DNA from 2 places in the Bacillus sp. KICET-3 genome. Region 1 is predicted to be linked to the other one. Evidence: riboswitches for the same ligand, from Rfam matches in the RefSeq annotation. Region 1 holds a riboswitch; the other holds the start of a gene.
What was found. Region 1 has a riboswitch for lysine ahead of R5H20_RS19545 (amino acid permease). Riboswitches for the same ligand answer to the same signal wherever they lie in the genome.

Region 1 (11,834 bases):
TTTTGCGTCATGGCCGCACCCAGCGATCCGTAAGGAATGTTGACGAATGAATAGCCGAGGCCCCAGATCATGTATGACGCATACGCATATATTAATTTGCCTGTCGGCGAAAGGTTTGGCGAGATAAATGTCAGAACCGTCAATATGGCGAGCACGATGCTCCCGTACAATAAATACGGCCTGAATTTCCCTTTCGGTCCGATGCGCTTCCTGTAATCGATCGATGTCCCGACAATCGGATCGACGACAGCGGCAAAAAGCTTGCTCACAAGAAAGATCCCTCCGGCCGCGGCCGCCGGAATGCCGGCAACATCCGTAAAAAATTTCAATAGATAAAGCTGCCCGAGGTCAAACATGAATCCATTTCCAAAATCCCCAAAACCATAAGAAATCTTTTCTTTTACGCTCAATTTTTCTTCGGTGGTGACTACCGTTTCGGTCTGTCTGTCCGTCGATATTTCCATGGGAACGCAGCTCCTCTGCAATCATTTTGCTTGATTCAGGCTTTCAAACGATCTTTCACCTCAAACTGAAAATAGTGCTTTGCGTTTTCATAGCTGATTCCTTTGACAATTTGTCCAAGCAGTTCGATATCATTCGGCGCTTCGCCATTTTCCGCCCAGCTGCCGATTACATCGCAGAGCAGACGTCTGAAATATTCATGTCTTGTGTAGGAAAGAAAGCTTCGCGAATCCGTCAGCATGCCGATAAAACGGCTTAAAAGCCCTATATTCGCGAGCGTTTTCATTTGTTCAAGCATGCCGTCCTTCGTGTCATTGAACCACCATGCCGTCCCATGCTGGATTTTCCCGGGCGTCCTTCCATCCTGAAAGCTTCCAGAGAGGCTTGAAAGCACGACATAGTCGCGCGGATTTAACGAATAAAGAATCATCTTCGGCAGCGCGCCTTTTCGATCGAGAGAATCAAGAAAACGGCACAAAGGCTTTGCGATGTCCTGATCGTTGATGGCGTCATATCCTGTATCAGGGCCGAGCTTCGCATACATTTTGCTGCTGTTGTTCCGCAAAGCATTGATATGCAGCTGCATCGCCCAGCCTTTTTCCGCATAACATTCGCCGAGAAAATGGAGGGTGTACGATTTGAATTTGCACTCCTCTTCAACCGTGACCCTTTCACCGTTCATCGCCTTGGCAAAAATCGGCTGAACGTCTTTTAAATCTGCATCCACATACATCATCTCGTTAATGGCGTGGTCCGATATCCGGCCGCCTGCTTCATGAAAAAAGCCGATCCTGTTTTTAAGCGCTTCCAAAAAATCGTCATAATCGCTGATCGCAAGACCGCTGGCATCTTCAAGCTTTTTCACCCAGCCGGAAAACCCTTCCTGGTTGATTTCCAGTGCTTTATCAGGCCTGAATCCAGGTAAAACGCTTACATTGTAATCGTCTTCCTTCAGCTTCAAATGGTATTCCAAACTGTCTGTCGGATCATCAGTCGTCACGACGGTTTCAACATTGGATTTTTCGATCAGGTCTCTTGCTCCAAAGCCCTTCCCGTTTAATTGCTCATTCACATTGCGCCAAATCTCGGGTGCGCTGTTTTCATCAAGCAGCTCATAAATGCCGAAAAACCGCCGCAGCTCCAGATGTGTCCAATGATAAAGCGGGTTTCCAATCGTCATCGGCACCGTCTTGGCCCAGGCGCTGAATTTTTCCTCATCTGACGCGTCCCCTGTAATGAATTCCTCTGCTATGCCGTTCGCCCGCATCGCCCTCCATTTGTAATGGTCGCCGTACAGCCAGACTTCGGTGATATTTTTGAAGGTTTTGTTTTCATAGATCTCTCTCGGACTTAAGTGACAGTGGTAGTCGATGATCGGCATGCCTTTTGCGTACTCATGATACAGCTTTGCCGCCGTATCATTTGATAAAAGAAATTGGTCATCCAGAAACGTTTTCACTGCTTTTCACCTTCCTTAAATATTTTTGTTAACGTTAACAAAATGGCTCAGGCAAAAATGTGAACGTTAACATTTAATCTTATTTTATACCAGCGGAACCTATTTTTCCATTATGTTCGCAAAATATTAAAAAAACCGTCCGGTTAAAACCGGACAGCTTCGTCCTTTTATTGTTTTTTCTTAAATTCCATTGTGATCTCCGTGCCGATCCCCGTCCGGCTGTCCACTTCAATGCATCCGTCATGAAGATGGACAAGCTCAAGCGAAATGGCGAGGCCGAGCCCGCTTCCTTCTGTCGAATCCTTCGTGTGCGTTCCCCTGTAATAACGGTTAAATAAATTAGAGACAGTTTCAGCATCCATTCCTTTGCCGTTATCTTCAATTTTAAGAATGATGGTTTGTTTTGTTTCTTCAAGAATGATTTTGATGTCAGTGCCCTTTTTATTATGCTTGACCGCATTGGCAAGAAGGTTTTCCAATATCCTTCTAAACCAGCCTCTGTCAATCGAAAATGCCGTGTCTTCAGATTGATATTCAAAAGATACATGATAACCTTCTGAAAACGGGTAGCGCCTGAACTCTTCCACAAAGCTTTTTAAAAACGGAACAAGTCTGACCGTTTCCCGCTTGATCGGGAGGGCGTCGTTTTTGAGTCTGTACGTTAAATTCAAATCCTCAATCAGCTGGGACATGTAATCCGACTTTTCTTTCATCGCCTGGCCGATTTCGCAGATTTCTTCCTTTGACCACTCATAATTCGGAGATTCGAGCATCATGCTGTACCCATAGATCGTGCTGAGCGGCGTTTTCAAGTCATGGGAAAGTCCTGCGATCCATTCCTCTCTCGTCGTTTGGATTTTTTTCCGGTTCTGTTCGTCTTTCTTCAATGTTTCCATCAGCTGCTCCATCGATTCGAAAATTTCGGTAAACAGCCGGTAAGGCTGCTTCCTTTTTCCTTTTTTATTCCGGCTCCTCGGCAGGCCTTTTCGGTTTTTCGGCTCTTCAAAGCGCCCTTTTGAGAGATTGACGATCCATTTAATCGTATGGATGATCGGCATGCCGAACCGGAAGGAATACCAAAGGGTCATGATGGTGATTAAAAAGAGCAGGATGCCGATCATCAGAACAATGATTTTGATCGCAAGGCTGACCATCGACCGGTTAAACTCATGGTCCGGATTATATATCGGATTCGGTGTGGCCGCAATCAGCCACTCTGTAGCGCTTAAGCGCCTGTATGAAAATTCGTGCTCATAGTTCCACGGTTTCGAGGTATACTTCAAAAGCTCTAATTCATTGATGCCCTCGCTGTAGTCGATATCTTCGTAAACCGATTGCAAAAGTGTTCCTTTTTCATTAAACAGGTAAACGGACCCATTATTTTTCTTAATGAAATCAAGCGTGCTTTTCTTGTAGGAAGACAGGGAAGCCGGATCTTTTTCTTCTTTCTCCAGATACGACAGGATCGTATCGCTTTTGGACTCCCAGCCGAAGAGAATGACATAATCTTTGTCATTTAAATTGGCAGACCAAAAGTTGACTTGATATTTTTTAATCTTTTTTGCAGAAATTGCCGATACGAGATCTTCTCTATGATACTTTTTTTGGATCTCCGGCGGAAGATGATACGAATAAACGGTTTCCTCTTTCCCGTTTAATATTTGAAGCCAGCCCCCCTGCTTATCAACGGCATATTTTAAGAGATCATCAATCTCCCAATTGTTGTCGTCATCAACGGTGATCCATGTTTCAAATGTGTCTGATGTCGCTTTTGCCAGACCGGCATCTGTTTCACTTTCACTCAATTGCAGCCCGAAGAAAATAAAGGATAAAAACAGGATGGCGCCGACAAGCAGTAAAATTAAAAAAATTTGACTCGTAAAATGCAGAACTAATTTTCCCCTGAGCTTCATCCTTCACTCTCTTTTCTTGCTTTGTTAGGGATGAATTTATAGCCTAATCCGCGAATCGTGACAATGTATTCGGGATTGCTCGGATCTGCTTCAATTTTTTCTCTCAGCTTTCGGATATGTACCATCACGGTGTTGCTGTCGCCGTATGACGGGACCCCCCACACCTTTTCATAAATCTGATCCTTTGACAGCACCCTGTTCGGATGATCGCAAAAGTATTGAAGAAGCTGAAGCAGCTGGGCGGAGCAGCTGACAGCCTCGCCATCGACGATCAGCTCGGCGAAGTCGGGGTGAAACGTGAATCGTTCATATTCGTATGAAGATGCGACAGATGCAGCAACTTCCTTTTGTATGTATGTTCTTTTTAAATGAGCTTTTATTCTGGCGATTAATTCCAGCGGATTGAAAGGTTTTGTAATATAGTCATCCGCGCCGTATGCAAATCCTGACAGCTTATCAAGATCAGATGTTTTCGCGGTCAGAAAAAAGATCGGGGCATTGGTATGGCGCCGAAGCTCGGGAGACACTTCAAATCCGGTCTGCCCAGGCATCATGACATCAAGAAGAATCAAATGTACGGTTTCTTTTTTGACGAGGTCAAGGGCCTCTTCGGCGCTGTTCGCGGTCAAGACTTCGGTAAAGCCTTCTTTCGTGAGGACGCGCTTGACCATCTGAACAATGGCATCCTCATCATCCACAATCAAAATCGTTGCATTCTCCAATTTCCTTCTTTCCTTTCTGTCTCTTGCATGTTTTTTATATCCTCATCTTACCATCTATCCTATCTATATCGGCCGTATTTTTCAGATTTTAAAGTAAAAATAAACTTTTTCAGAAATCTTCTTTCAAAAACGGAAATACCGGGACAAAAAAACAGACACATTTTCGTGTCTGTTTTATCCGGTTGCCAGCTTTTTTGCCTCTTCTTTCTCAAAAAGATCATAGGTCAGGCATACAGGTTTGCCTGTGCGCGGATCTGCAACGATCTGGGCGTCGATTTGAAACACTTGCTTTAATACTTCCGGCGTCATGACTTCCTCCGGCGTTCCCTCTTTAATAATCTTGCCGCTGTTTAACGCTACCATGTGATGGGCGAATCGGGCCGCATGATTCAGATCATGGATGACCATCAAGATCGTCCGTTCCTGTTCCTGGTTCAGCTTTTCCAAAAGCTTGAGGATTTCAAGCTGATGGGCCAAATCCAAATAGGTCGTCGGTTCGTCAAGCAAGAGCAGCTCCGTCTCTTGGGCGAGGGCCATGGCGATCCAGACGCGCTGGCGCTGGCCCCCGGAAAGGGCTTCAATCGGCCGCTCATGAAACGGCAGCATTCCTGTAACCTCAAGCGACCATTCAATGATGCGGCGGTCTTCTTTTGTCAGTCTGCCCATACCTTTTTGGTGGGGAAAGCGGCCGTATGCCACAAGTTCATATACGGTAAGGCCGCCGGGAGCTTCAGGCGTTTGCGGAAGAATCGCCATTTGTTTGGCGATCTCTTTCGTCGGCATTTGATGGATTGCCTTTCCGTTCAAATAGACGGCGCCTGTTTTGGACCGGTGGATTCGGGCCATGGTCTTCAAAATCGTTGATTTTCCGCAGCCATTTGGCCCGATCATCGTCGTGACTTTTCCCTTTGGAATTGTAAGATTTAGATTTTCGACAATCATCTGCTCGCCATAGCCAATCCCCAGCTCATTTGTAGAAAGAGACACTTTGCAATCTTCCCTTCTTTAATTTGTTTTCATCAGTAAATATATAAAGTACGGCGCGCCTAAAACGGAAATGACTAGTCCGACGGGAATCTCCGATGGCGCGAGGAGATTTCTGCCGATCAAATCGGCCAGCAAAAAGAGCAAAGCCCCCGTCAACGCAGACGCCGGTATCAAAAGCTGATGTTTCGGCCCGACAAGCCTTCTTGCGATATGGGGAGCAACCAGACCGAGAAAGGTGATATTGCCCCCCGCCGCCACGCAGGCGCCGCTGAGAGCTGCCGCGGCCAACAGCAGTGTGCGCCGTTCTTTTTCAACGGCCGTTCCAAGGCCGGCAGCAATCTGATCGCCAAGATTAAGTACATTTAAATAGCGCGCTTTATATAGGATAAAAGGAAGCAATACGGCAATCCATGGAAGGGTTGCCCAAACAAAGCTCCAGTTGGCGTTCCATATGTTTCCCGAAAGCCATACGGTCGCCTGCATAAAATCGTTTGGATCCATTTTCAGCTGCAGCATGAGAATGGCCGCGCCAAATGCGGCGTTGACTCCGATGCCGACCAAAACTAGGCGGACAGGATTAAGCCCCTTTTTCCATGCGAGCAAATAAATCAAAATGACCGAAATGCAAGCTCCTATAAATGCAAAAATCGGCAGGGAAAACATCATGCTTGCTTCGAGGCGGTCGATTGACCCCTGTAAAAAGAAGATGAACAGAACCACGGCAAAACCCGCTCCGGCATTGATTCCCAAAATCCCCGGATCAGCCAGGTCGTTTTGGGAAATCCCCTGCCAGACGGCCCCCGCTGCGGCAATCCCGGCGCCGATGATCATTGCAAGAATCATGCGCGGCAGGCGAAACTCAAATAACACTAGCTCGTCTTGCGGCGTGCCGGCTCCAAACAACGTTTTCAGCGTGTCAAGCGGAGCAATCCGAATCTCTCCCCTATTCAGGCTGAGTAAAAACACGCCGGTGATCAGCGCGGCCATAACCAGCATGATCACTGCCGCGCGGCTGTTTTTGTTTTTGATGGTCTCCATTACAGCCCCCTCCCTTCACGCCGGGCCAAATAGAGAAAGAATGGGACGCCGACAAGCGCCGTCACCGCTCCAACCGGTGTTTCAAAAGGAGGGTTGATCATCCTTGCCGCTATGTCGGCATAAAGGAGAAGCACAGCCCCCAACACCGCTGAACACGGAATGATCCAGCGATAATCCATGCCGGCCAAAAACCGGGTAATATGCGGGATGATCAAACCGATGAAACCAATCGAGCCTGCCACAGACACTGCGGCACCCGTAAGCAAAACGACGGAAACGACCCCGATCGTTTTGACCGTGTTTGTCGATTGGCCAAGCCCTTTTGCCAATTCCTCTCCCAAGCTTAAAACGGTTATCGAACGGGCGATCAAAAAGACAAGCATCAATCCGAGTGCCGCTGCGGGAACCAAAAGCTCTACGCTCGACCATTTCATGCCTGCGATACCGCCGGCATACCAAAAGCTCACATCGCGGGCTACATCAAAATGTATCGCAATGCCTGATGACAGCGCCCTGAGAAACGTTCCGACCGCCGTTCCCGCCAAGGCCAGCTTTACAGGAGTAAGGCCGCCTTTTGAAAACATTCCGACCGCAAAAACAATCGCTGCTCCCAAACCCGCCCCGGCAAATGACCAGGCCATCAGCCCGAGGGCAGAGATGCCGGGAAAACAGGCAAAAGCGACGGCTATCGCAAATGCCGAGCCGTCTGTCACGCTCATAATGTCCGGCGAAGCGAGCGGATTTCTCGTCATGCCCTGCATGATCGCGCCGGAAACGGCCAGACAAGCGCCGACAAGCATTGCACTGACCGTCCTCGGCAGCCTGAGCTCCAAAATAATTTGATGGGCCGTATTTTTTGAATCAAAGTGAAAAAGCGCGTCCCATACAGTGCCAAGCTTGATATCAGCCGCACCGAGGGCTATCGATAATGCCCCGCCGAACAACAGGATGACAAGTCCGCCCAGAAGGACAAATACGGCTCCAAGGGGACGGCTTACCAGCCGTTCTTCATGCTCCGGCTCGTCCCCGCTGGTGATCTGATGAATATTTCTGTATGACCCCAATCGATGCCATTCCTTTCCTATATCTACAATCGATAACGATTATCATTTTCATTTTATAGTATATCAGTCTCAGGCCGAATTTTTAAGAAAAAATTTATCAAATGAAAAAAAGCCCGCTGATCTTCGAAAGAAGACCGCGGGCCCATGGCTCATGACTGCCGATTCTTGCCAAACCTTTTGGCCGCAAACGGGTAGATGACAAGTCCGACAAAGAACAATCCGATTCCCAATATAAAGGTAAGTAAATCAGACGTTCCGGAGACGATCACCCATAAAGAATAAGCAAGAGCTGCCAGTGCAATGATGCCGTCGCCCAGTCTCGATCCTTTCAGCTCATCATAAGTTTCCCCTTTTAGGATGAGCTTCAGGCTGAATAGTGCTGCAATCAAATATGGGACAAGATAAGCCAGCGTCGCCGATGTCGTCAAGAACGTAAAGGCCTGGCTGATCGTTCCGGAAATCGTCGAGAATATAAAAATCTGAGACATGACATTCGTGACGATCAACGAATTGACAGGACTTCCTTTTTTGTTCGTCTTCGCAAAAAAAGCAGGAAAATCGCCAGCCTTAGCGGCTTGGTATGGAACTTCTGACCCGATCAAAATCCAGCCGAGCATGGAGCCGAACAGGGAAACGATCGCCAGAATGGCCATCACAACGCTCCCCAAGCCGCCGATAATCGCGTGCAGCACATCAACAAACGGCTTATCTGAAGCCTTCAGCTGGTCATGCGGGATAATGCCCATCGTAATGAGTGTAATAATCATATAAATGCCAAGCGCGATCAGCAGTCCCGTAATCGTAGCCCGTTTGACATCCCGCTGCGAAGAAGCGCGCCCTGATAAGATAACGGCTGACTCGATGCCGACGAACGCCCACAGCGTTGAAATCGCCGCATTATAGACCTGACCGCCAAGCCCCACGCTTTTTCCTTCAGCTTCAACAGGAAAATAAAATGATTCAAATAAAGACACCTGAAAAACGAATAATCCGGCTACAATAAACAGAACAAATCCGAGCACTTTGGAAAACGTCGCCAAAAAGTTGAGTTTTCCGGCTCCGTTTAAGCTTGTGACGAGAATGAAATGAGTGCCCCACAACAGAATCGTGCAGACGATAAATGTCAAAAGCTGTCCGAGTGTGACGGCATGCCCGCCAATCTCAAACATCTTGCGTCCATCAGTTAAAATCGGCAGGAATGTTGTCAAATAACCGGCAAGGCTCGTGATGATGGCCACATTGCTGATCCAGCTTGCCACCCAGTAGCCCCACACCATTGTAAAGCCAGCCGCGTTTCCTTTTTTCGGATCTGAGAAGAGCGCCCTTGCATAGCTTTGCGGGCCCGCTTTCAGATCCGGACGGCGGATCGATAAATGTCCGAATACGAGAGCGATCATTAAAACGCCCGCACCCGTCACAAGCCATGCCACCGTTACACCAAGCGGACTTGCCGTCTGGGCGAGCGTGCTTGGGAGCATAAAAATTCCGGAGCCGACCATATTTCCGACGACAAACGCCGTTAAAAGCCAGAAGCCCCATTTTTTTGTCTGTTCCATCTTATAATACCTCCGAGCATTTTATAAAAAATATGCCGGACCAGACCGTGAGATCAGTCAAAATAAAAAAAGCATGAACAAAAGTCCATGCCAAAACAACATACACTCTTGATCTCCGGATAGCCCTCCGCAGGGAACCCCGCGGCAGTCCTGCACTTATTCAATGCAGACCCAGCATAAAGAATGAATGGCTTCTTTATGCTTCGGCGCTGATGCCTTTTACGCATGATCACAGGCTCCAATTCAGCCTCACATGCGCGACTTATCATCCGCGCAACCTCTACCTCACTAAGAGTTAAGAGTGAGGATTTATCACATATTCACATCCGAAGGTTACCAGAGAAATTTTGATCTGTCAAAGGGAACTGATGGAAAAACGGTTGAAGCCTGCATATCAACGTAAAAGGCCGCCTGCTTCGGCAGCCTTGGCGGACGGAGCGCGCAGGTCCCCATCCATTTATGGCGATTATCGGTTATTTTTGTTTTTTCGGACCGCCTCTTGCAGAGGGTCTCCTTTTAATGCCGCCCCTGCATCTTCAAGCGCCCCCTGAACGGCGTTCTGATCTTTGGCTTTATTTTTTCCCCGATCTTTATTGAAGAAAAAACCCACATGAATCACCTCTTTAAAAATTTGGTACAATTTTAATTTGTCTTATCATCAAAAAAATATGCTGCAAGCTTTACCCATTGCATCCAGCTGCGGGATGTTTCCGTTTTCGCATATTCTTCCCGAAAAAAAAATCAAGCCCGAAAGTCGGCAGAATCAGTCTTGAAGGCCTTCAGATCTCTTGATATAGTTTTCTTTAGGAATTAGGTCTTAAAGGAGAAGCGAATATGACAGGAAAAACACACATTATGGGGGGAGTCGCTTCTTGTACGGCTGTCGCTTATTTTTATGGATATGATCCCGTATTTATGACCGCTTCAGGCGTTCTTGGCGCATTGATACCCGATATTTGCCACACGAAAAGCAAAATAGGCAGAAAGCTTCCGATTTTATCAACGCTGGTCAGTTCGATATTCGGCCACAGGACATTCACGCACAGCCTGCTTTTTTTACTGCTTACCGCATTTGCTGCACATTTATACTTTGCAAATCAGAGCATTTTGGTCGGACTGATGGCGGGAATGGCCAGCCATCTGCTGCTTGATGCGGGGACGACAAACGGCATCAAGCTTTTCTTTCCTTCATCAATCAGAATCCGCCTGCCGCTTTACATTAAAACAGGCGGCAAAGCCGAACAGGGCGTAATGGCTGCCCTCACCATTCTTTCATGTTATTTTATTGCCGTCTTAATGGCATGAACGGCGAAATTAGTTTTATTTGCCACCGAAAGTTTTTTTTAGTAATTTAAACATATGCGGGGCTAAGAATTTGTGAGGAGCTATTGATAAATGAAAGAACATTTTTTCAAAAAGCAGTGGTTTTTATGCTTATCGATTTTTTTCATGTGGATGAAGACGTATTTCATCTACAAACTGGGGTTTCACCTGCAGATTGACAATGCGCTGCAGGAGCTGATTCTGTTTTTGAACCCGCTTAGCTTTCTCATCCCCGTATTCGGCATCAGTCTTTTTTGCCGCGAAAAAACAAAGCGGCTGTTTCTAATCGCTGCAAACGTCATACTTACGGGCATTCTGATCGCAAACTGCATTTTTTACGGTTTTTATATTGATTTTATTACAATCCCCGTGTTGTTCCAGGCCAAAAACCTCGGGGGACTCGGAAGCAGTTTTCAGGAGCTGTTCAATCCTTTATTTATCGTTCTTTTCTTTGACTTGGCTTTACTCGCATGGCTGGCAAAACGCCGGAAAACAGAAGTGAAGCCGTCGCGGAAAGCCATCAAACTCTACTATACCGCAGCAGCCGGAATCGCGCTTTTTAATCTCGCCTTATCAGAACTCGATCAGCCGAAATTATTAGCCAACTCCTTTGACAGGGAAGTGCTGGTCAAGCATATCGGATTGTACCAGTTCCATCTGTTCGACGGGATTACGCAAACGTTTAATTTGACGCAAAAGGCGGTTGCGGATGAGAACAGTCTGGCGACGATCGAAAATTATACAAATGCCGACTACAGCAAGCCAAACAAAGAGATGTTCGGCACCGCTAAAGGGCGCAATGTCATTTTCGTGACGCTTGAATCGACGCAAAGCTTTGTCATCGATGAAAAAGTGAACGGAAAAGAAATCACTCCGTTTTTGAATCAATTCATTAAAAAGAGCTATTATTTTGACCACTTTTATCAGCAGACCGAACAGGGAAAAACCTCTGATTCCGAGTTTATCGTCGCCAATTCTCTTTATCCGTCGTTAAGCGGAGCTGTCTTTTTTACCAAAAGCGAAAATCAATACAATTCGATATATAAAACACTGTCGAAAAACGATTATACCTCCGCCGTATTTCATGCCAACAACAAAAAGTTCTGGAACAGGGACGTCATGTACGGCTCTCTCGGCATTGACCGCTTTTATGATGTGGATAATTTCAATGTGACAGATGATAATTCAACAGGCTGGGGACTGAAGGATAAAGAATTTTTGGCGCAGTCCGCAGATATCATGAAGGAATTGCCGCAGCCGTTTTACAGCAGCCTGATTACGCTGACCAACCACTTTCCATTCCAAATTGA
Region 2 (11,834 bases), 490 kb from region 1:
TTTGATCATTTCCATCTGGAGAAACGTATAAGCAGTTTGCTTGTTCTGCTTGTTCTGCTTCTTTTGCTCCTGTCTGATTATAAGCAAAAGCGATAACACCAGAAGCCAAAATAGCGATTGAAACAATAAAATACAATATTCTCATATTCAGCTCTCTTTTCTATTTAAAATAGATTGCTATCACAATTATAATCTATCCATTGTTGGAAAAACACCCCAAAAGATAGTAAACCAGAACAGTAAACGCCGGGAATGTTCCGCTTGCCGCGTTCTATCCAATATTGAAAAAAGCTGTCGAGATGATCTCGACAGCCTGACAGCCGGTATATTCCGGCTTGCATCTGCTACTTTACAGGGGTTTCTTGAAGTGAAATGGTTTCCACATTGTTCACTTCATAGCCAAACCAATCGTTTGCGATTTTTTTAAAACGGTCGCGGTCTCCTGTTGTTAAAAATTGATGTTCAGGAGGCAGCTGTGCTTTATTTAATAAACCGTTGTAGGATAAAATCGTGCTGACCTCTCTGGCCGTCTCATCCCCTGAAGAAATGATATTGACGCGCTCGCCCATGTAGCGCTGAATCGGCTCTTTTAAAATGGGATAATGCGTACATCCCAAAATCAGCGTATCAATGGAGGAATCCCTCAGCGGATAAAGCGAAGATCTGACAATCTCATCAGCCGTTTCGTCCAAAAATTTCCCGCTTTCCACAAACGGAACAAACATCGGACAAGCCAGGTTTTCCACCGTCAGATCGCTGTTTAATGAGAGCAGCGCTTCTTCATAAGCTCCGCTTCTGATCGTATTTTCCGTCCCGATGACGCCGATCCGCTGATTTTCCGTCACCTTGATGGCTGTTCTCGCACCCGGCTGCACCACTCCGATGACGGGTATGCCGACTGTCCGGCTGATGTCTTCCAATGCGATGGCGGTTGCCGTATTGCAGGCGATCACGAGCATTTTAATATGATGACGGGATAACAGGTAGTTTGTCATTTCCCATGTAAATGAAAGAACTTCTTTTCTGTCGCGCGGACCGTAGGGACACCTTTTTGTATCCCCAAGATAAATGATTTTTTCTTTTGGCAGCTGCCTCATGATTTCTTTTGCCACGGTTAAACCGCCGACTCCCGAATCAATGACTCCTATCGGTTGATCCAACAAAATCGCCTCATTTTCTATTCATTTCCTGCTGAAGTTTAATTAACAATTTTTCAAATGCGGCTGTTTCTTCTTCAGAAAACGCCTCTAACATGTTTTCCAGATAATCCTGTCTTTTTTGGATGACCTCTTGAATGATCCGCTCCCCTTCCGGTAAAAGGTGAATGCGGACGACCCGCCTGTCTGACGGGTCTTTCACCCGTTCCACAAGGCTGCTCTTCTCCATCCGGTCAATCAAATCTGTCGTCGTGCTGCACGCCAGATACATTTTCTGAGATAATTCGCCGATCGTCATATCCCCGTATTCATACAGCCACTGCAAGCCGACGAACTGCGGGGGTGTAATCGTATATTGGGTAAGAATTTCTCTTCCTTTTTGTTTGATGATGCCCGCAATATGGCGGAGTGATTTTTCAATATCCGCTATATGGTTCAAAGAAGCATTCGAATTCATGTGCTCAACCTCGCTCAACTCGTTGTTTTTCATACACAACACCCGAGTCTATTTTCCTTCTTTTCTACAAAAATTGCAAGGCTTCAACATAATATACAGGTTCCAGGAAAAATAAAACAACCGGTTCCCTTCTTTATCCAAGAAGGAATACCGGCGCAATTTAGAGCTCTAGCTCACCCATTCGAAGAAGTTCAACAACAGCTTGCGAACGGCCTTTCACACCCAATTTTTGCATGGCATTGGAAATGTGATTACGAACAGTTTTTTCACTTATAAAGAGCTCGCTTGCGATTTCCTTTGTTGTCTTGTCTTGAACGAGCAATTCGAACACTTCTCTTTCTCTTTTTGTTAGCAGCGGCTTTGATTGAAACTCTTTCTCCTTCAAGTATTGTAACCCTCCTTGCTAAGGTGAGAGCTGATCTGAAACGAATGGGTTTCGATATAGTCGTGATATCATATGAAACATACCCGAGGTCGGTGACGTTTCTGAAGGAGAAAAGGGTAACCGCTAACACCTATTTTTTGTGTTTTGAAAAAGGGTGCTTCGGCGGCAAACCGCGTCTCCCTGACGTTTCAGGCAGGCTTTTAAGGAAGGCATTTCAAGATCCATGCGATCATCCGCCATCTTTTTGTAATATAAGCGTGTTTTTTCTTTTTTTGAACAGCCTTGAGAATCTGGGCGGCGGCCTTCTCCGGAGAAGCTGCCCAAAACAGGTTTTCCGCTTTTGCAAGCGCCGTGTTGACAAAGCCTGGCTGAATTTCAGTGATCGCAATGTCAGCTCCTGCGCTTTTCACTTTTCGCCTCAGTCCCTTTACATAATGTGATACGAAAGCTTTTGAAGCGCTATAGGCGACGGCTGATCCGCTTGCTCTTAATGCGGCAACAGATGAGAGGGCGATCAAATGGCCGCGCCCATTGTGTAAGAAATGCTCCAGAAAAACGTTTGAACAAGCGGCAAACCCTGACACATTCACATCAATCGTTTCTTTTTGTTTGTGCCAGTCGATCCCGCTTTCGGTATATCCGACGCCTGAACAAATGAAAACCGCATCCACCTGCCCCAGCTCACGAATCAGTTCTTTTAACAGCATATTCGCTTGTTCAACATCAGCTACGTCAATCTTTTTGATATGTGAAAGGTTAGGCAGTTCATTCCGCAATTTGGTGAGCAGCTCTTCACGCCTGGCAGCAAGCCCCAGCACAACCCCGTTCTCTGACAGCTGTTTGGCCAGCTCTCTCCCGATCCCGGAACTCGCCCCGATCACTATTGCTTTTTTCATGTCTCTTCTCCCCTCATGATTATTTCTCAGGAAATGTGCCTAATAATTTCAGTCTTTGATCTTCCGTCCAGCTTTCGGGTTTCCCCGTATTTTTCGCAATCTGGACCATGACGGCTGTTCCTGTAAAACAGGGAGTACCCGCCTTGTTTTCCGCCAAGTAATGGAGCGTAAGCGAGGATGTTCCGACAGCTGCCGTTTTGACGCCGATTTTTAAGTTTTCATGGAGCATGACTTGCATGTGATAGTCGCACTGCTGGCTGGCCACGACCGGAATCGTCCGGCTTTCTGAATCAGCCAGATGATCCATCGTTTGAAGATGTTTAAAATAAGAAATTCTCGCTTCTTCAAAATATATGAACGGGGTCACATTATTCATGTGCCCGAACATATCCGTTTCCGAAAAGCGGACAGACACCTCCTCAAAAAAAGAAAACGACTGCCGCCATTCGGCGAATGACCCCTCAATATATGCAGGCAATTTCATTGGTTCCATCCCCTTTTTTTCATGAAAACACCTCTTCAAAACTGAAGAGGTGCGTTTCATTATTCCGTGTTGTCGCTTCCGAAGAAGTTTTTAAACGCCTGTACGGTGGTATCCCTGTTTAGTGCGGCGATTGACGTCGTCAAAGGAATTCCTTTCGGACATGCCTGCACACAGTTTTGCGAATTTCCGCAATTGGCAAGGCCGCCGTCACCCATGATCGCTTCAAGCCGTTCAGATTTGTTCATCGCTCCGGTCGGATGGGCGTTGAACAGGCGAACTTGCGAAAGCGGTGCAGGTCCCATGAAGCTTGATTTGTCATTGACGTTTGGACAAGCTTCAAGACAGACGCCGCATGTCATGCATTTTGACAGCTCGTAAGCCCACTGCCGTCTTTTTTCCGGCATTCTCGGCCCCGGCCCCAGATCATATGTGCCATCGATCGGCACCCAAGCTTTGACTTTCTTTAAGGAATCAAACATCCGGCTCCTGTCTACCTGAAGATCGCGAACAACCGGAAATGTTTTCATCGGCTCAAGGCGGATCGGCTGTTCGAGCTGGTCGATCAGCGCTGTGCACGATTGTCTCGGTTTTCCGTTAATGACCATGGAACATGCGCCGCACACTTCTTCCAGACAGTTCATATCCCAGGCAATCGGCGTCGTTTTTTCTCCTTTTGCATTGACCGGATTTCTTCTGATTTCCATTAATGCAGAAATGACGTTCATGTTTGGACGGTAAGCAATTTCAAACTCTTCCTGGTAAGGACTGGACTCCGCTGTATCCTGACGAGTGATGATAAACTTGATTGTCTGATTTTCACTCATGATTTCGCCACCTTTTTCTTCGAGTAATCCCGTTTACGCGGTGCGATTAATGAAACATCGACATCCTCATAATGGAATTTCGGGGCTTCAAAATCGCCTGCATGTTTCGCCATTGTCGTTTTCAGCCATTCCTCATCATTTCGTTCAGGGAAATCCGGTTTATAATGGGCGCCGCGGCTTTCGTTCCGGTTGTATGCGCCGAGTGTGATCACCCTTGCGAGCTGCAGCATGTTCCGCAGCTGACGCGTGAATACCGCTCCTTGGTTGCTCCATTTCGCCGTATCATTGATATTGATGCTGCTGTAGCGTTCCATGAGCTCCTGGATTTTTTCATCCGTTTGCAGAAGCTTGTCATTGTAGCGGACGACCGTCACATTGTCAGTCATCCATTCGCCGAGCTCTTTATGAAGCACATAAGCATTTTCATTGCCGTCCATCTTCATAACGTCCGCCCATTTTTCTTCTTCTTTTCTGATGTATGAATCATAGAGAGACGAAGATAAGTCCTCTGCGGATGTTTCAAGCCCTTGAATGTATTCAACGGCTTTAGGCCCGGCCACCATTCCGCCGTAGATCGCGGACAAGAGCGAATTCGCGCCAAGACGGTTTCCGCCGTGCATGGAGTAATCGCATTCGCCTGCGGCAAACAGCCCCGGAATGTTTGTCATTTGGTCGTAGTTGACCCAAAGTCCGCCCATTGAGTAGTGAACCGCAGGGAAAATTTTCATCGGCAGCTTGCGGGGGTCGTCCCCCATGAATTTTTCATAGATTTCAATAATGCCGCCAAGCTTGATATCAAGCTCTTTCGGATCTTTATGAGAAAGATCGAGATACACCATGTTTTCGCCGTTGATTCCGAGCTTCTGTCTGACGCAGACATCGAAAATTTCGCGAGTCGCGATATCACGCGGGACAAGGTTTCCGTATGCCGGATATTTTTCCTCAAGAAAGTACCAAGGTTTCCCGTCTTTATAGGTCCAGACCCGGCCGCCTTCGCCACGCGCCGATTCACTCATCAGCCTCAGCTTGTCATCACCCGGGATGGCCGTCGGGTGGATTTGGATGAATTCACCGTTCGCATAATATGCGCCCTGCTGGTAGACGATTGAAGCCGCTGATCCTGTATTGATCATGGAGTTCGTCGATTTTCCGAAGATGATTCCCGGTCCGCCGGTCGCCATGATGACGGCGTCCGAACGGAACGATTCAATTTCCATTGTCGTCAAATTTTGCGCGACGATGCCGCGGCACTTCCGATCATCATCAAGTACGGCGCCAAGAAATTCCCAGCCTTCATATTTGGAAACAAGCCCCGCAACTTCAAAGCGGCGGACCTGCTCATCAAGCGCATAAAGAAGCTGCTGACCTGTCGTTGCCCCGGCATACGCCGTTCTGTGATGCTGCGTTCCTCCGAAGCGGCGGAAATCGAGCAGCCCTTCCGGTGTCCTGTTGAACATGACCCCCATGCGGTCGAGCAGATGAATGATCGATGGCGCAGCCTCGCACATCGCTTTTACCGGCGGCTGGTTTGCCAAAAAGTCCCCGCCGTAAACCGTATCGTCAAAATGCTCCCAAGGGGAGTCTCCTTCACCTTTCGTATTAACCGCTCCGTTGATTCCGCCCTGCGCACATACTGAATGCGACCGTTTCACCGGAACGATTGAAAATAGTTTTACACTTGTTCCTGCTTCCGCAGCTTTAATGGTCGCCATCAGACCCGCAAGTCCTCCGCCGACGACGATAATGCTTGAGTTGCTCATGCCAGCCCCACTCCCTCTAGTAATCTAGTTCTTTTACACAAATGCCAAAATCGCTCTCAGCCCTACATAGGACAGCACAACAAAGACTCCCATTGTCACAAACGTGGAAATTCGCTGTGAACGCGGAGAAACCGTAATTCCCCAAGTGACAGCAAACGACCATAAACCGTTTGAAAAGTGGAAGATCGTTGAGAGGACACCTACAATGTAAAAGCCGAGCATGATCGGGGAGCTCAGAATATCAGCCATCATGTCAAAGTTTACCTCTGCCCCCATTTGGGCGGCAATCCGCGTTTGCCAGACATGCCAGCTGACAAAAATTAAGGTGATGATTCCTGTAACCCGCTGCAGAATAAACATCCAGTTTCTAAAGTAGCCGAATCTGTTCGCATTATTTTTCGCCGTAAACGCTATGTATACACCATAAACAGCATGATAAATCAGCGGAAGGAAAATCACGAAGATTTCCAACGCGTACCTGAACGGCAGGTTCTCCATAAAATGAGCGGCGTTGTTAAACGCCTCTTCTCCGCTTGCCGCAAAGTGATTGACAACCAAATGCTGGATGAGAAATATGCCCACCGGTATGACGCCAAGCAAAGAATGCAGTCTTCGATACACAAACTCTCTGTTCCCGGCCATTGCTTTACCCCCTAGTTGATAAGTGCAGTAAAATTGAAAGGTCTCCTATCCCCCGTCCTGTTTCAAATATCGCACTTTGTTAAGTTTTTATGACAATTTCATTTTACTCCTATGAGAAAAAAGCGTCAAGAAAACGCGTACATAAATTGAAATTTTCTAACATCTCACGAAATTTCAGAAATTTTTATTTTATTAAAATATAAATATATCAGATTTTTTTCTTTTGAAATTGCATGTCCGCGCTGTAATCTTCCCCCCCATTTAAGCTATAATAAACGAAGGAAAGAGGGGAGACATTGGATATGAACAAATATGAAGCAAACTTAGCGCAATTAAAAGAGCTGGAAGTCTCCGCATATGCCTATGAATTAATCAGGGAAGTGGTTCTTCCGGATATGCTGGGACAAGACTATGCCGACATGATGTATTGGGCCGGGAAAAACCTCGCCCGGAAGTTTCCGCTGGAATCATGGGAAGACATCCCTGCGTTTTTTCATGATGCAGGATGGGGAACGCTCACGATGGTTCATTCAAAAAAACAGGAACTTGAATTTGAACTTGAAGGCCCGCTGGTCTCCAATCGTCTCAAATTTCAAAAAGAACCCTGCTTTCAGCTTGAAGCCGGGTTTATCGCCGAACAAATCCAGCTGATGAACGAGCATATTGCCGAATCGTATGAACAAGTCAAAAAAAGAGCCGGAAAAGTCGTGTTAACGGTGAAATGGGATTTCAAAGATCCGGCTTGATCAAAAAGGGCTGCATGACATGACCGGCAGCCCTTTTGCAATAAGGTCAAAAGGCTTTGAATCCGCCTTCACTTTTTGGAGCCCATCCCTTCATTCCTTCAGCCAATAGTCATACTGCTTTTCCGCTTTATCCGACACCGACAAAAAGCTTGTGAATCGACCTCCTCATAAACCGGTCTGCCTTTATTTTTTTCTTATAAAAACACGCCCCGCCGACTGTCGAAATTCCGATATTCCCATGAACGGGCCAATAGATCTATAGGATTTCAGCGATATTATCATAAATAAGATTCAAATCTATGGTCATGATGGCACAAATTCCGAACTCCCTGTTATTAATAAAAGAAAGACATCCTAGAGGAGCCCCTCTAGGATGTTTTAATTGGCGGGAATACTGACTTTCGACAATTCAAAAGCATCATGCAACGCTTCGACCGCTTTCACCATATCGTTTTCATTGATCACGGTGGAGACTTTGATCTCAGACGTGCTGACCATTTTGACCTGGATGTTTTTTTCGGCAAGCACGGCGAACATTTCAGCGGCCACGCCCGGGTTGGAGATCATGCCGGACCCAACGATGGATACTTTGGCAAGCCTGTTTTCCGTCTCAATCTGTTCGTAGTCGAGCGCGTCTTTGTATTCTTCCAAAACCTCCACAGTTCTTGACAAGTCTTCCGTTTTCACGGAGAAGGATATCGACGTTTTGCTCGTGCTTGTGACGGATTGAATGATGATATCCACATTGATATTTTGTTTGGCGAGCGTTGTGAAAATCGTCGACAGCGTTGTCAGACCGCTTGAGAGGCCGCACACCGTGACGCGGGTAATTTGATCTTCAAACGCAATCCCTCTTACGACTAAATTTTCTTCCATTGATGATTCCTCCTCGATTAATGTTCCGGCTTCTTTTTCGGTGCTTGAACGGACCTCTAACGGGACCTGATAGTTTTTCGCGAATTCAACGGCTCTCGGATGAAGCACGCCCGCGCCAAGATTAGCGAGCTCAAGCATTTCGTCGTAGGAGATTCCGGCAAGCTTTCTCGCTGTCTTGACATAGCGGGGGTCTGTCGTGAAAACGCCTGGCACGTCTGTGTATATGTCGCATTTATCAGCTTTTAAAGCGGCAGCAAGCGCAACCGCCGTCGTATCGGAGCCTCCCCTTCCGAGCGTGGTGATTTCCCCGCCGTCTGTGATCCCCTGAAACCCGGCGACAACGACGATTTTCCCTTCTTTCAACCGCTCTTTCAGCCTGGTTGTCTCGATATCGGCGACCCTTGCGTTGCTGTGAATATTTTCGGTTTGGATGCCCGCCTGCCAGCCGGTATATGAAACGGCATCATATCCTTTTTCCTGCAAAGCCATTGTCAAGAGGGAAATCGTCACCTGTTCTCCGGTTGAAAGCAACATGTCCATTTCCCTGCGGCTCGGCTGCTCGGTGATTTCTTTGGCAAGACTGACGAGGGAATCCGTCGATTTTCCCATGGCGGAAACAACGACAATGACGTTATGCCCCCGCTTTTTTTCTTCAATGGCGCGGTTTGCGGCATTCAATATTTTTTCCACTGATCCTACTGACGTTCCGCCAAATTTTTGGACGATGAGACCCATATTTACCACCCTTTTTGTTTTCAGTCGTGTTTTCTTATGTATGAAGAAGAAAGCTGGATCGGCGTTAAAAAACAAAAAAGCAATGAGAGAATTCCCTCATTGCTTTTAATCAACCAAAAATGCCGATGATCCTAAACAACGAGATAGCTCTCCAAGAAAGCGAATTTCTTGACAGCCTCACATTTATTCAATGTAAAGCCAGCATGTAAAACGAATGGAGTTTTACCCGCTTCGGCGACGCTCCCCTTTCAGCTTTCTTCATCGAAATCCATCTTTCTCAGAAAGCTTACTCTTGAAGTTCGCACCTCTATCTTCACCATATAACACGATCTTATTATGAAATTAGTACAAATTCTATCAGATTCCTGTAAAAAGTCAATGTTATTTTTTCAGCGCCTCGAAAATCAATTGCGCCGTCTTCAGCGGAATGCCGGCTTTTTGAATGTCTTCCACGCTTGCTTCCTTCATTTTTTTGACGGAGCCGAATTGTTTTAGCAGCAGCTTTTTCCGCTGCTCGCCGACACCCGGAATTCCGTCAAGCACCGATTGGAAAGCGCTTTTTCCCCTCAGCTGCCTGTGAAAGCTGATGGCAAACCTGTGCACCTCATCCTGAATGCGCTGAAGCAAATAAAATTCCTGGCTGTTCCGTTCAAGCTGAACGATTTCAAGCGGATCGCCGATCAGAAGGTTCGATGTTCTGTGCTTGTCGTCTTTTACCAGACCGGCGACCGGAATATCGAGGTTGAGCTCATTTTCAAGTACGTCGACGGCAGCTGAAACCTGGCCTTTCCCTCCGTCAATCAAAATCAAATCGGGCAGCGGCAGGTTTTCTTTCAGCACCCTTGTGTATCTCCTTCTGACCACTTCACGCATTGATCCGTAGTCGTCAGGTCCTTCGACCGTTTTAATTTTATATTTGCGGTATTCTTTTTTGTTTGGCTTTCCGTCAAGAAATACGACCATGGCAGAAACGGGGTTTGTTCCTTGAATATTGGAATTGTCGAACGCTTCAATTCTGTACGGCGTATAGATGCCCAGCGCTTTGCCCAGTTTTTCAATCGCGCCGATCGTCCGCTCTTCATCTCGTTCGATCAGCGAAAATTTCTCTTTCAAGGCGAGCTTCGCGTTTTTATGGGCAAGGAGAAGCAGATCTTTCTTCGCCCCCCTTTTCGGCTGGCGGACGTTTACATCCAAAAACTCCTCAATCATGTCTTTATCGACGCTGTCAGGCACCAAAATTTCCTTCGGAAGAAAATGATTGTTTTTGGAATAGAACTGGCCGATGAACGTTAAAAATTCCTCATCCGCTTCCCTGTATAAAGGGAACATGCTGACATCCCTTTCAATCAGTTTTCCCTGTCTGATGAAAAAGACCTGAACGCACATCCAGCCTTTGTCATACGAGTAGGCAAATACATCGCGGTCCACCATATCATTCAGCATCATTTTTTGTTTTTCCATCGTTGACTCGATATGGGCAATCTGATCGCGGTATTCCTTCGCCCTTTCAAACTGCAGGTTTTCCGAGGCTTCGAGCATCTTCTCTTCAAGTTCTTTTTTGACCTCTTTATAGCCGCCCTTTAAAAAACGGGTAATGTCTTCAGTCAGCTCTCTGTTCGTCTCCTCAGTCACGTCATAGACACACGGCGCCAGACACTGGCCGAGATGATAGTACAGACAGACGCGGTCAGGCAGCTTCGCGCATTTCCTCAGCGGGTAAAGGCGGTCGAGCAGTTTTTTCGTCTCCCTTGCGGCTTGCACATTCGGGTATGGGCCGAAATAGCGGCCTTTGTCTTTTTTGACCTTCCGCGTGACGATCAGTTTTGGATGCCGTTCATTCGTTATTTTGATAAAAGGATAGCTTTTATCATCCTTGAGCATTACATTATATTTCGGATCATATTTTTTGATTAAGTTCATTTCGAGAATGAGCGCTTCGATATTTGATGAAGTGACAATGTATTCAAAGTCTTCGATTTCACTGACGAGCCTCTGTGTTTTCGCATCGTGGGAGCCGCTGAAATAGGAGCGGACCCTGTTTTTTAATATTTTTGCTTTCCCCACGTAGATCACGGTCTGCTGCCTGTCTTTCATTAGATAGCAGCCCGGCTGATCGGGAAGAAGGGCAAGCTTTTCTTTGATTGTTTTATTCATCAAAAATCCTTCCTTGTTTCGGCGTTTTTCATACTTTCAGTTTATCATGACCGACCACATGTTCTCCACAATTGGAGGCCTCACCTGGGAGAAAATCGGCATATCCATATGAAAAAAGCGATCCCTCTGGAATCGCCTTTTTCTCCGTTTATATCTTACAAATGTTTGTTGACAAGCTCTTCAAGCGCTTCTTTTGGCTTAAAGCCGACGGATGTTTCAACAACTTCGCCGTCCTTGAATATGAGAAGAGTCGGGATGCTCATCACACCGTATTTGCCGGCTGTTTCCTGGTTTTCGTCAACATCGATTTTTACGATTTTCAGTTTGTCGCCCATTTCCTGATCCAGCTCTTCAAGTACAGGAGCGATCATTTTGCATGGTCCGCACCAAGGAGCCCAAAAATCGGCGAGAACGACGCCTTCACTTGTTTCAGATGAAAATGTTTGATCAGTTGCTTTTACGATAGCCATTCTTTCATTCCTCCAATTGTGAAATTATGCTTTTTAGTATAGCATCTCCCTTTGGTTCACGCTAACATAATGCTTGAGTATACGTTTCCCTATCCGCAGAGTTTTAGACATACTGATTTTCAGCTGCTGGCAAAAATGCGGGATACCCCATTTTATTTCCGGCTGATGGTGAATGTGCCTAACAAAAAACCGGCCTTGCCGGCCGGTTTTTTCAAGTGCTGACGCTCAGCTTTTTAAATTCTTCAGTC

Region 2: it holds a riboswitch for lysine, as region 1 does, so the genes downstream of both, R5H20_RS16935 (aspartate kinase) here and R5H20_RS19545 (amino acid permease) in region 1, are expected to answer to the same signal.

The regions. Positions count from the first base shown of each region.
Region 1 is NZ_CP137345.1:3,800,884-3,812,717, forward strand. It holds gene R5H20_RS19510 (glycoside-pentoside-hexuronide (GPH):cation symporter) at 1-464, opposite strand, end outside; gene uxaC (glucuronate isomerase) at 500-1,921, opposite strand; gene R5H20_RS19520 (sensor histidine kinase) at 2,089-3,834, opposite strand; gene R5H20_RS19525 (response regulator transcription factor) at 3,831-4,556, opposite strand; gene R5H20_RS19530 (ABC transporter ATP-binding protein) at 4,731-5,498, opposite strand; gene R5H20_RS19535 (FecCD family ABC transporter permease) at 5,562-6,581, opposite strand; gene R5H20_RS19540 (FecCD family ABC transporter permease) at 6,581-7,645, opposite strand; gene R5H20_RS19545 (amino acid permease) at 7,795-9,201, opposite strand; lysine riboswitch at 9,314-9,492, opposite strand; gene sspJ (small acid-soluble spore protein SspJ) at 9,668-9,811, opposite strand; gene R5H20_RS19555 (metal-dependent hydrolase) at 10,036-10,506, shown strand; gene R5H20_RS19560 (LTA synthase family protein) at 10,597-11,834, shown strand, end outside.
Region 2 is NZ_CP137345.1:3,308,209-3,320,042, forward strand. It holds gene R5H20_RS16885 (right-handed parallel beta-helix repeat-containing protein) at 1-145, opposite strand, end outside; gene racE (glutamate racemase) at 345-1,163, opposite strand; gene R5H20_RS16895 (MarR family winged helix-turn-helix transcriptional regulator) at 1,171-1,614, opposite strand; gene gerE (spore germination transcription factor GerE) at 1,775-1,999, opposite strand; gene R5H20_RS16905 (SDR family NAD(P)-dependent oxidoreductase) at 2,200-2,895, opposite strand; gene R5H20_RS16910 (acyl-CoA thioesterase) at 2,915-3,379, opposite strand; gene sdhB (succinate dehydrogenase iron-sulfur subunit) at 3,439-4,203, opposite strand; gene sdhA (succinate dehydrogenase flavoprotein subunit) at 4,200-5,963, opposite strand; gene R5H20_RS16925 (succinate dehydrogenase cytochrome b558 subunit) at 5,997-6,605, opposite strand; gene R5H20_RS16930 (YslB family protein) at 6,908-7,351, shown strand; gene R5H20_RS16935 (aspartate kinase) at 7,730-8,962, opposite strand; lysine riboswitch at 9,099-9,280, opposite strand; gene uvrC (excinuclease ABC subunit UvrC) at 9,344-11,116, opposite strand; gene trxA (thioredoxin) at 11,272-11,586, opposite strand; gene R5H20_RS16950 (electron transfer flavoprotein subunit alpha/FixB family protein) at 11,798-11,834, opposite strand, start outside.